DNA from 3 places in the Fictibacillus sp. 7GRE50 genome. Region 1 is predicted to be linked to each of the others. Evidence: riboswitches for the same ligand, from Rfam matches in the RefSeq annotation. Region 1 holds a riboswitch; each other region holds the start of a gene.
The links. Region 1 has a riboswitch for S-adenosylmethionine ahead of metK (methionine adenosyltransferase). Riboswitches for the same ligand answer to the same signal wherever they lie in the genome.

Region 1 (3,286 bases):
TTCTCTTGTAACGGGATCGATCATAACATTCTCTAAAACGCTTCCAAAACGAATCGCATTCCAGATCTGTGGTTCTTTTTCTTTAGAAAGATCGATTGTTTTAGCATAACATCCACCTTCGATATTAAAGACACCGGTGTTAGCCCAACCATGCTCATCATCTCCGATTAAGCGACGGTTCGGATCTGCTGATAATGTAGTTTTACCAGTACCAGATAGTCCGAAGAATAAAGCTACATCTCCTTCATTCCCAACGTTGGCAGAGCAGTGCATAGACAGAATGCCTTTTTCAGGAAGAATGTAGTTCATGACAGAAAATACAGATTTTTTGATTTCACCTGCGTACTCAGTACCACCGATAAGGACAATTTTCTTTTCAAAAGAGACGATAATAAATGTTTCTGAGTTAGTTCCATCTTCAGCCGGATTAGCTTGAAATCCTGGTGCTGAAATCACTGTGAATTGAGATTCATGAGAACCTAGCTCATCGTGGTTCGGGCGCACAAACATTTGGTGAGCAAAAAGGTTATGCCATGCATACTCGTTAATTACTTGGATAGGAAGGCGATACTCGCGGTCCGCACCAGCAAACCCTTTAAATACGAATAGTTCTTCTTTATTGCTTAAGTATTGGAGTACTTTTTTGTATAATTTATCAAAGTTTTCTGGTGAAAATGGTTTATTTACCTTTCCCCAATCGATTGAATCTTTAATGGAAGCATCTTCAACGATAAATTTATCCTCAGGGGAACGGCCTGTGTATTTCCCCGTTGTAGCTTGAAGTGCTCCTGTGGATGTAAGGATGCCCTCGTTGCGCTGAAGAGATTTTTCTACTAAAACCGGAACAGGTAAGTTCTGGTGAGTTGTTTCACGGGTCACAAGATCGTTTAAGGTTGTCGTAAATTCCAATGTATTCATATGAGACAGTACCATCCTTTATCCTAGAGTGATATATTCGAAAATTAGTATAACACATTGATTTAAATAATGTATACTATTTTATGAAAGTGCATCAAAAAAGTTCTTACTTCTGAAAAAAAGAACAAAATGTTGTGAATTATCCATCTTATTTAAAACGCTTTCATTCTATAGAATATAATACTCCAAACTTATTGCTATTCATAGGGTTTTCTATTGACAGAGGTGAAGCATTACGCTATCATATTTCGAGAACGGCTACTCTTATTCTGAGTAGGTGGAGGGACAGGCCCTATGAAACCCAGCAACCGACATGAAAGTGGCAATAATAACGCTACTGGAAATGAAAAGGTGCTAACCTGCAAGGTGAAAATAACCTTGGACAATAAGAGGTTGAAGGCATTTTGGTTTTATAAACCTTTTCCCTCGTGAATGTATGTGAGACAGGGAAGGGCTTTTTTTATGCCTTTTTCAGGTTAAGAACATAAACTGTGTAAAATAGATAAGAATAAAGTACCGTATCATACTCAAAAGCAGTTAAAGGGAGGATATTAACTTGTCCAAAAAAGTTAGTCGTCGTTTATTTACATCAGAATCCGTTACAGAAGGCCATCCAGATAAAATCTGTGACCAAATCTCAGATGCGATTCTAGATGAAATTTTAGCTAATGATGCAAATGCTCGTGTAGCATGTGAAACATCTGTAACTACAGGTCTTGTACTTGTTGCAGGTGAGATCACAACTTCTACTTATGTAGATATCCCAAAAGTTGTACGTGAGACAATTAAAGAAATCGGTTATGACCGTGCCAAATATGGTTTCGATTCTGAAACATGTGCAGTACTAACTTCTATCGATGAGCAATCTGCTGATATCGCGATGGGTGTTGACCAAGCTCTTGAAGCAAGAGAAGGTTCTATGACAGATGCTGAGATCGAAGCGATCGGTGCAGGTGACCAAGGTCTAATGTTCGGATATGCTTGTAACGAGACAGAAGAGCTTATGCCTCTACCAATCTCACTAGCTCATAAATTATCTCGTCGTCTTACAGAGGTTCGTAAGTCTGAAGAGATTCCTTACTTGCGTCCAGATGGAAAAACTCAAGTAACTGTTGAATATGATGAGAACGACAAACCTGTTCGTATTGACACAATCGTAATTTCTACTCAGCACCACCCTGAGAACACACTTGAAGAAATTCAAAGAGACATCAAAGAAAAAGTAATCACGCCGGTTGTTCCTGCTGAACTAATCGACGAGAACACAAAATACTTCATCAACCCAACGGGCCGTTTCGTAATCGGCGGACCACAAGGTGATGCTGGACTTACTGGCCGTAAAATCATCGTAGATACATACGGTGGATATGCTCGTCACGGTGGTGGTGCATTCTCTGGTAAGGACGCAACTAAAGTTGACCGTTCTGCTGCTTATGCTGCTCGTTATGTTGCTAAAAACATCGTAGCATCAGGTCTTGCTGACAAAGTTGAAGTTCAGCTTGCTTATGCAATTGGTGTTGCTCAACCAGTATCAATCGCTGTAAACACGTTTGAAACAGGTAAAGTTTCTGAAGAAGTTCTTGTAGAACTAGTTCGCAACAACTTCGACCTTCGTCCGGCTGGAATCATTAAGATGCTTGATCTTCGCCGTCCGATCTACAAGCAAACTGCTGCATACGGCCACTTTGGACGTACTGACATCAACCTTCCTTGGGAGAACACAGATAAGGCTGCAGAGCTTAAGAAACAAGCAAATATTTAATATTTAATAACATGTTAAACCAGACTTCCTTTTGGGAGTCTGGTTTTTTTAGTGGTTAGTTTAGAAGGTTATGTCGAAAATCGGATAAAAAATTTTATGTACGGAATTATTCGCTAGTTTTACGGATATATGTATTTTATCTGCGGATATAATTGTAATTACCTCGTAAAAAAAATTGTGTATCTTCCAAACGAACATCTTAATCGCTAATGTTCATTTGGAAGATACGTTTATTTTATCCTCGTATTTTCATATCTTATTAACTATTCACCTGCTACGCAATGATCGTTTTATTTTTATTTTTCGTATAAATAACTTCTTCATACTGCATTAAAAGGTTCCCGAAAATAGCTGACCAAGATTGAGTCATCGCATAATTTCTTGCTTTTCGTTTCATAGAGCCTAAGAGCATAGGATCTTCCATAATAGAAACGATATTTTGTATGAATGAGTCAGCTTCTCTAGCTTTGCAGATTCTACCCGTTACACCGTCTTGAACAATTTCAGCTACTCCGCCAGAATCAGACACGATAGCAGGTAACCCAGAGGCAGCTGCTTCTAAAACAACATTGCCGAACGTCTCTGTAGAAGAAGGGAAGACGAAAA
Region 2 (3,286 bases), on a different contig from region 1:
TTATCTTGTTCAGCTACGCACTGGAGATGCTGTGGTTGTTCGTTTTCCGAAAACAGAGGCGTATGGAAAGAACGTTGAGTTTGATGAAGAAACCATGCACTCAGAATATGCAGCGACTAGAGCATACTATGAGCTAGCAAACCAAGTTAAACCAGGAATCTGCCCTGCCTTTTTCAATTATCATGTAGAAAAAGGCAGAACGTTTACCGTGGAATCTTATGCGGGAAAAGCAATCAAGCTAGATCAACTAACGGTTGTAGAAGCGTTTCATATTGGAGCGGAAGTTGGTGAGTTCTTTCGCAAGATGAATACTGCACATCATGGCTTAAAAGGGTTTGGTTATCTCTCATGGAACGGTAAACATATTGCAGGCAAATTTCAATCAGATGTTTCAGAATCTATGAAAGAAGAAAACAATGAATACATAGATGATTTCAAGAAATTTATAGAAACGTATGAGGGGGCCATTTCTTCATCAGCTTTAGTAGACCTACAAGCTTGCATGGAGGATAGAGAGATTACGGATCATACGGTTGTACTTACTAATCAAGATACATCTCCAGAGAATATATTGCTGCATTCAGATGGCACTGTCTGTTTGATTGATCCTGTACCAATCTTATATAGCGGAGATTCGCTTGCTGGGAATTTTCTTAATAATTATCGGACGTTGTTTCCAACATTTTTTAATGCACCGCGTTATGCACGACATGAATTTGATCGCTTTGAAGACCGTTTGAAAAGAATAGCTGACGGATTTTTAGAAGGTTATTCTAACGGAGATCTAGATGTAAAGCGTCGAGTGAAACAAGAAGAGTTTATTCAACTTACGGATCTAACTGTAACTCATTGGCAACTACTTCAGATTGATGAATTATCGTCCGAACAGAAAATTCGTTACGGAGAAAGAGAAGCCATTGCCAATCGAATAGCGGAACTTGTAAAAAAAATCGAAGAGTTTCAATGGTTTGATGAAAAAAGTGGAACAAAGTTAGCATAACCGGCATAGCATGGGCATAATCTTAATTCAAAGCTGACAGTTGAACACTCATTCATTTGTATAACTTTTATGATTTTTCAAAAAACGGTTGACTTTCTAAAACATCTTACTCTATAATCCTATTCAAGAACAAAGTAAACATCAGCACGTTAATGTGTTAAACATAATTTGAATATCTCTTATCCAGAGAGGCGGAGGGACTAGGCCCGATGAAGCCCGGCAACCAACAAACCACATTTGGTTTGGAAAGGTGCCAATTCCTACAGATCTTTTTTGATCTGAAAGATAAGAGGAGGACCAAAACCCTCTTCTTAGGAAGGGGGTTTTTCTTTTTCCCCTTATCATACTTCAAGCACAAACATCACTTAGTCACTTATTTCATTTTAAAAATTGAATATAGCAAAAGGGAAAAGCATTAATCTTTATCCCTAGTTTTCCTATAGATTTTATTTGAATAATGAGAAGGAGCGATTATAATGACAAAATCTTTTGACGGATACGATATTGAAACATTGCTATTACATGGGGGCCAAGCGCCTGACCCAACGACAGGATCACGAGCGGTACCTGTCTATCAAACTACTTCCTATGTTTTTTCTGATACAGACCATGCGCAAAGCCTTTTCGCGCTTGATGAGCCAGGAAACATCTACAGCCGAATCGGAAATCCAACTGTTGATGTTTTTGAGAAAAGAGTTGCACTTCTAGAAGATGGTGTTGCAGCTGTAGCTACTTCTTCTGGTATGTCAGCTATCGCGCTTGCCATCTTAAACATCGCACACGCAGGAGACGAAATTATTGCAGCTACGAATCTATACGGAGGTACTTACAACCTATTTTCTACTACTCTTCCGAAATACGGAATCAACGTAAAGTTTGTTGATGCAGAGGATCCAGAGAACTTCCGAAACGCGGTTACTCCAAACACGAAAGCATTTTTTGCTGAAACGATCGGGAACCCCAGTCTTAACGTATTAGATATTGAGGCAGTGGCAGATATTGCGCATGAAAACGATGTACCTCTAATTATCGATAATACATTTGCAACACCATATGTCACAAAGCCAATAAGCTTTGGAGCGGACATCGTAATCCACTCAGCTACAAAATGGATCGGCGGACATGGAACCGCAATTGGCGGTGTTGTAGTGGATGGAGGACGCTTTAATTGGAATTCAGATAAATACCCAGGATTCACTGAGCCAGATAACAGCTATAACGGATTAAGATACGCGAATGATTTTGGAACATTGGCTTTCGCGACTAAATTACGCGTTCAGCTTTTACGAGATTTCGGAGCTTGTTTAAGTCCACACAATGCATTTCTCCTTCTACAAGGTTTAGAAACACTGCATCTACGAGTGGAAAAACATGCGAAGAACGCACAAGAAGTAGCGGAGCATCTGGAAAAACATCCAGCAGTAGATTGGGTTTCATATCCTGGTCTTTCTTCGCACAGAAGTCATGAGCTTGCGAAAAAATATTTAAGCAACGGTTTTGGTTCGATCGTAAACTTTGGAATTAAAGGCGGGCGTGATGCAGGACGTAAGGTCATTAACAACATCACATTATGGTCACATGTTGCAAATGTTGGTGATGCAAAATCATTGATTATCCACCCTGCTTCTACCACTCATCAACAGCTGAGCGGAGACGAATTAGTAGCAACAGGCGTAACAGAAGAACTAATTCGGTTGTCGATCGGACTTGAATCCGTAAAAGATCTTACGAATGATCTTGATCGTGCGATACAAACGGCTACAGGAATCGGAGCGGATAAAACAGAAATCACGATTAATGACGAAGGTGTCATTCGTTGGGCATTGCAATCATCACTTTATAGAGCAGTTGAGAATGGACAGGAAATTCAACGACCTAAGACGCTAGCGATCGTGGGACTCAGTTCCAATCCTGCAAGACCTAGCCATCGATTAGCTAGAAAGATGCAGCGACTTGGCTATAAGATCGTTCCTGTTAATCCAAGAGAAACCGAAGTGCTTGATGAAAAAGCGTATCCAGATTTAAAATCCATTCCGTTTCCGATAGATGTTGTTCAAGTATTTAGAAGTCCAGAAGCAGCGATCGAGCTCGCAAAAGAAGCAGCGGTCACACAACCAAAAGTGTTCTGGCTGCAAGAAGGTGTCATCTCACCAGAGGCTGCAAAAATCGCGAAAGAAGCTGGTATTGATGTGGTGCATAACAGATGCACGTATAAAGAAGCACAACGACTAAGAGGTACCATTTCAACGTATGCGTGTGAACTTTAAAAATAGAGATAGCCGATTC
Region 3 (3,286 bases), on a different contig from region 1:
CGTAGTGATGTTTCTACGAGCCGCGCAAAGAATGGGATGGCTGCAACGGATAGAGAAACTGAGGCTGCAGTTGGTCCGATCGTTGTTCCGGTAATGAGCTGAGTTAATGGTAACAACGCGACTAATAAAATGATGAATGGTACAGAGCGGATCAAGTTCACAAGAATGCCCGCTATCTGCTTGATCCACACATTTTCAAATAACAATCCTTTGTCGGTAACAAACAGTATAATTCCTAAAGGCAATCCTACAATTAATGAAACACCAAGTGATATAGCGACCATATATAACGTTTCAAAGAATGCTTTATTCAGATCTGGAAGGATATTCAAAATAGAATCAAGCAACTTTTTTCACCACCTCAAGATTTTCTATGCGACTCTCAATATAGGAGATCGCTCGCTTCACTTCTGCCTCTTCACCGACTAGTTCCATGATGAAGATACCAAGCGGTGTTTCCTGAATATATTCGATTTTCCCGTGAAGGATATTCCCTTTTACGTTAAAGTTTTGGAAAAGCTCAGAAACAACTGCCTCTTCTGCAATCGCTCCTTTGAACTGGATCTTAATCACAGTTCCTTTTCTATTTTTCAGAAGAGGTTCTGGCAGATCCATTTGAATTACAGAGCTGATGAACGTTTTTGTGAGCTCTTTTTCTGGATTAGCAAAAATGTTGTACACATCGCCCGACTCGATGATTTCTCCATCCTGCATGATCGCCATTCGGTGACAGATCTCTTTTACCACTTCCATCTCATGCGTGATCAACACGATCGTAATGCCTAACTTTTTATTGATGGACTTCAGTAAGGAAAGGATCGATTTCGTCGTGTTCGGATCAAGAGCTGAAGTCGCTTCATCACAAAGCAAAACCTTCGGATCGTTCGCAAGAGCTCTCGCGATACCAACACGCTGTTTCTGCCCCCCACTCAGCTGAGAAGGGTATTGATCTTTTTGATTCTCCAATCCCACCATCTTTAAAAGCTCGTTGGTCTTACTGGTGATCTCCTCTTTCGTTTTCCCAGCTGCTTTTAAAGCGAAAGCGATGTTCTCAAAAACGGTCTTCGCACTAATCAAATAAAAGTGCTGAAAGATCATACCGATCTTAAGACGCTCCTCGCGTAACTCCTTTTTACCGAGCTTCGTAATCGAGATGCCATCGATCTTGATTTCTCCTGATGTTGGTTTTTCCAATAAATTAAGACAGCGCAGCAACGAACTCTTCCCAGCACCGCTATATCCTACAATGCCAAAGATCTCACCTTTGTCGATCGTCAGTGACACATTCTTCACTCCGACGATCTCTTTGCCTTTTACTTTATATAATTTCGTAACGTCCTTGATCTCGATCATATGTCATCCCCCTTACAATATAAAAAAGCCCTCTTCATTTCATGGAAGAGGGCGAATAAGTAAACATCGACTTATCTTCCAGAATGAATCATCATTCTGCAGGAAGTAGCACCGTTCCTAATGGAGGTTGCCGGACGTCATAGGGCCTGATCCCTCGGTCTCTCTGAATAAGTATTGCATTATTGAATTAAGTTATAGTTGTCATCATACGCCCTGTCTAAAAGTTCTGTCAATACTAAATTTTATCACTTTAAAGTGTTAGCGCTTACATTCGTTGATATGAATGGTTGAAGTATTTTAGGGTTTTCTATCGGTGTTTTTGAATGTGTATGATTCAATTCTTAAAAAGAAAAAACACAACAAAAAACCTCATCCGATAAACTCAGATGAGGTTGAATATGTATATGGAGGAGGTAGAGGGATTCGAACCCCCGCGGGTCGTTAAACCCCTGTCGGTTTTCAAGACCGATCCCTTCAGCCGGACTTGGGTATACCTCCGTGTGACTGACAAGAACTATAATAACATGCTGATAAATATTGTGTCAACGGTTTTCAAAAACTTTTTTTGATTTTTTATTTGTTTCTTTTGGAGGTATGCTTTTACGGTACGTGTTCTTATATTTGTTACACGTTCACCGATAAAACAGTGCTGTCCACCTGTGATTCATTGACTTTCACCTATGAATCATGAATTTTCACCGCTAGAACTCTTCCCACCACCTGAAAACTTGTTCGGACCACCGATAATGAAGCTTTTACACCCATTAATAGATAAAAGCTGACTCTAAAAGTCCCTTTGGATATCTTTTAAGAGTCAGCTTCTTTCACTTTTTACTTAATTACTTCTTTGTTGCCCATATAAGGACGTAGAACTTCTGGAATGACTACAGTGCCATCTTCTTGTTGGTAGTTCTCTAAGATAGCTGCTACGGTACGACCAATCGCAAGTCCAGAACCGTTTAGCGTGTGAACGAATTCCGGCTTCCCTTTTGCATCTCGACGGAAACGAATTTGAGCACGGCGCGCTTGGAAATCTTCAAAGTTAGAGCAAGAAGAAATCTCGCGGTACTCACCATAGCTCGGAAGGTATACTTCGATATCGTACTTCTTAGCTGCTGTGAATCCTAGGTCAGCTGTACACATGCTGAGTACGCGGTATGGAAGGTTGAGCAGCTGAAGGACTTTTTCAGCGTGTCCTGTAAGCTTCTCGAGCTCTTCATAAGAATCCTCAGGTTTAACGAAGCGAACAAGCTCTACTTTGTTGAACTGATGCTGACGGATCAAACCGCGCGTGTCGCGTCCTGCAGATCCCGCTTCAGAACGGAAACAAGCGCTGTACGCCGCATATGTGATCGGAAGTTCGTCAGCTGTTAGAATCTCTTCTCGGTGCATGTTCGTTACAGGAACCTCAGAAGTTGGAATCAAGAAATAATCTTCTTCACGAATTTTAAACGCGTCTTCTTCAAACTTTGGAAGCTGACCTGTTCCTGTCATGCTCTGACGGTTAACCATGTAGGGAGGCAATACTTCAGTATAACCATGCTCGTCTTCATGCAGATCCATCATGAAGTTGATAAGTGCACGCTCTAAACGAGCTCCTAAACCTTTATAAAAAGCGAAACGGCTGCCTGTCACTTTTGCTCCACGTTCAAAATCAACGATGTTTAGTTCAGTCGCGATATCCCAATGTGGTTTCGCTTCAAAAGCAAACTCAGGAACATCTCCCCAGTGACGTACAGGTACGTTATCATCTTCTGTGTCACCAACAGGAACACTTTCATGCGGAATGTTAGGCAATGTTAGCATGATGCCGTGAAGATCTTCTTCTACTTGACGAAGCTCTTCATCCATCGTTTTGACCTTGTCACCTACTTCGCGCATCTCTGTGATCAGGTGGTCCGCGTCTTTTTTCTCGCGCTTGAATTCTGCAACT

Region 2: linked by a shared signal. The riboswitch ahead of IHV12_RS09630 (PLP-dependent aspartate aminotransferase family protein) and the one ahead of metK (methionine adenosyltransferase) in region 1 are both predicted to bind S-adenosylmethionine.
Region 3: linked by a shared signal. The riboswitch ahead of IHV12_RS22300 (methionine ABC transporter ATP-binding protein) and the one ahead of metK (methionine adenosyltransferase) in region 1 are both predicted to bind S-adenosylmethionine.

The regions. Positions count from the first base shown of each region.
Region 1 covers NZ_JACZDW010000001.1:271,679-274,964, reverse strand. Annotated here, with positions in the region: gene pckA (phosphoenolpyruvate carboxykinase (ATP)) at 1-918, opposite strand, end outside; SAM riboswitch class I at 1,180-1,310, shown strand; gene metK (methionine adenosyltransferase) at 1,475-2,680, shown strand; gene IHV12_RS01295 (glycosyltransferase family 4 protein) at 2,955-3,286, opposite strand, start outside.
Region 2 covers NZ_JACZDW010000002.1:483,848-487,133, reverse strand. Annotated here, with positions in the region: gene IHV12_RS09635 (hypothetical protein) at 1-1,000, shown strand, start outside; SAM riboswitch class I at 1,177-1,292, shown strand; gene IHV12_RS09630 (PLP-dependent aspartate aminotransferase family protein) at 1,477-3,267, shown strand.
Region 3 covers NZ_JACZDW010000014.1:6,837-10,122, reverse strand. Annotated here, with positions in the region: gene IHV12_RS22305 (methionine ABC transporter permease) at 1-347, opposite strand, end outside; gene IHV12_RS22300 (methionine ABC transporter ATP-binding protein) at 340-1,353, opposite strand; SAM riboswitch class I at 1,422-1,527, opposite strand; tRNA gene IHV12_RS22295 (tRNA-Ser) at 1,759-1,851, opposite strand; gene serS (serine--tRNA ligase) at 2,185-3,286, opposite strand, start outside.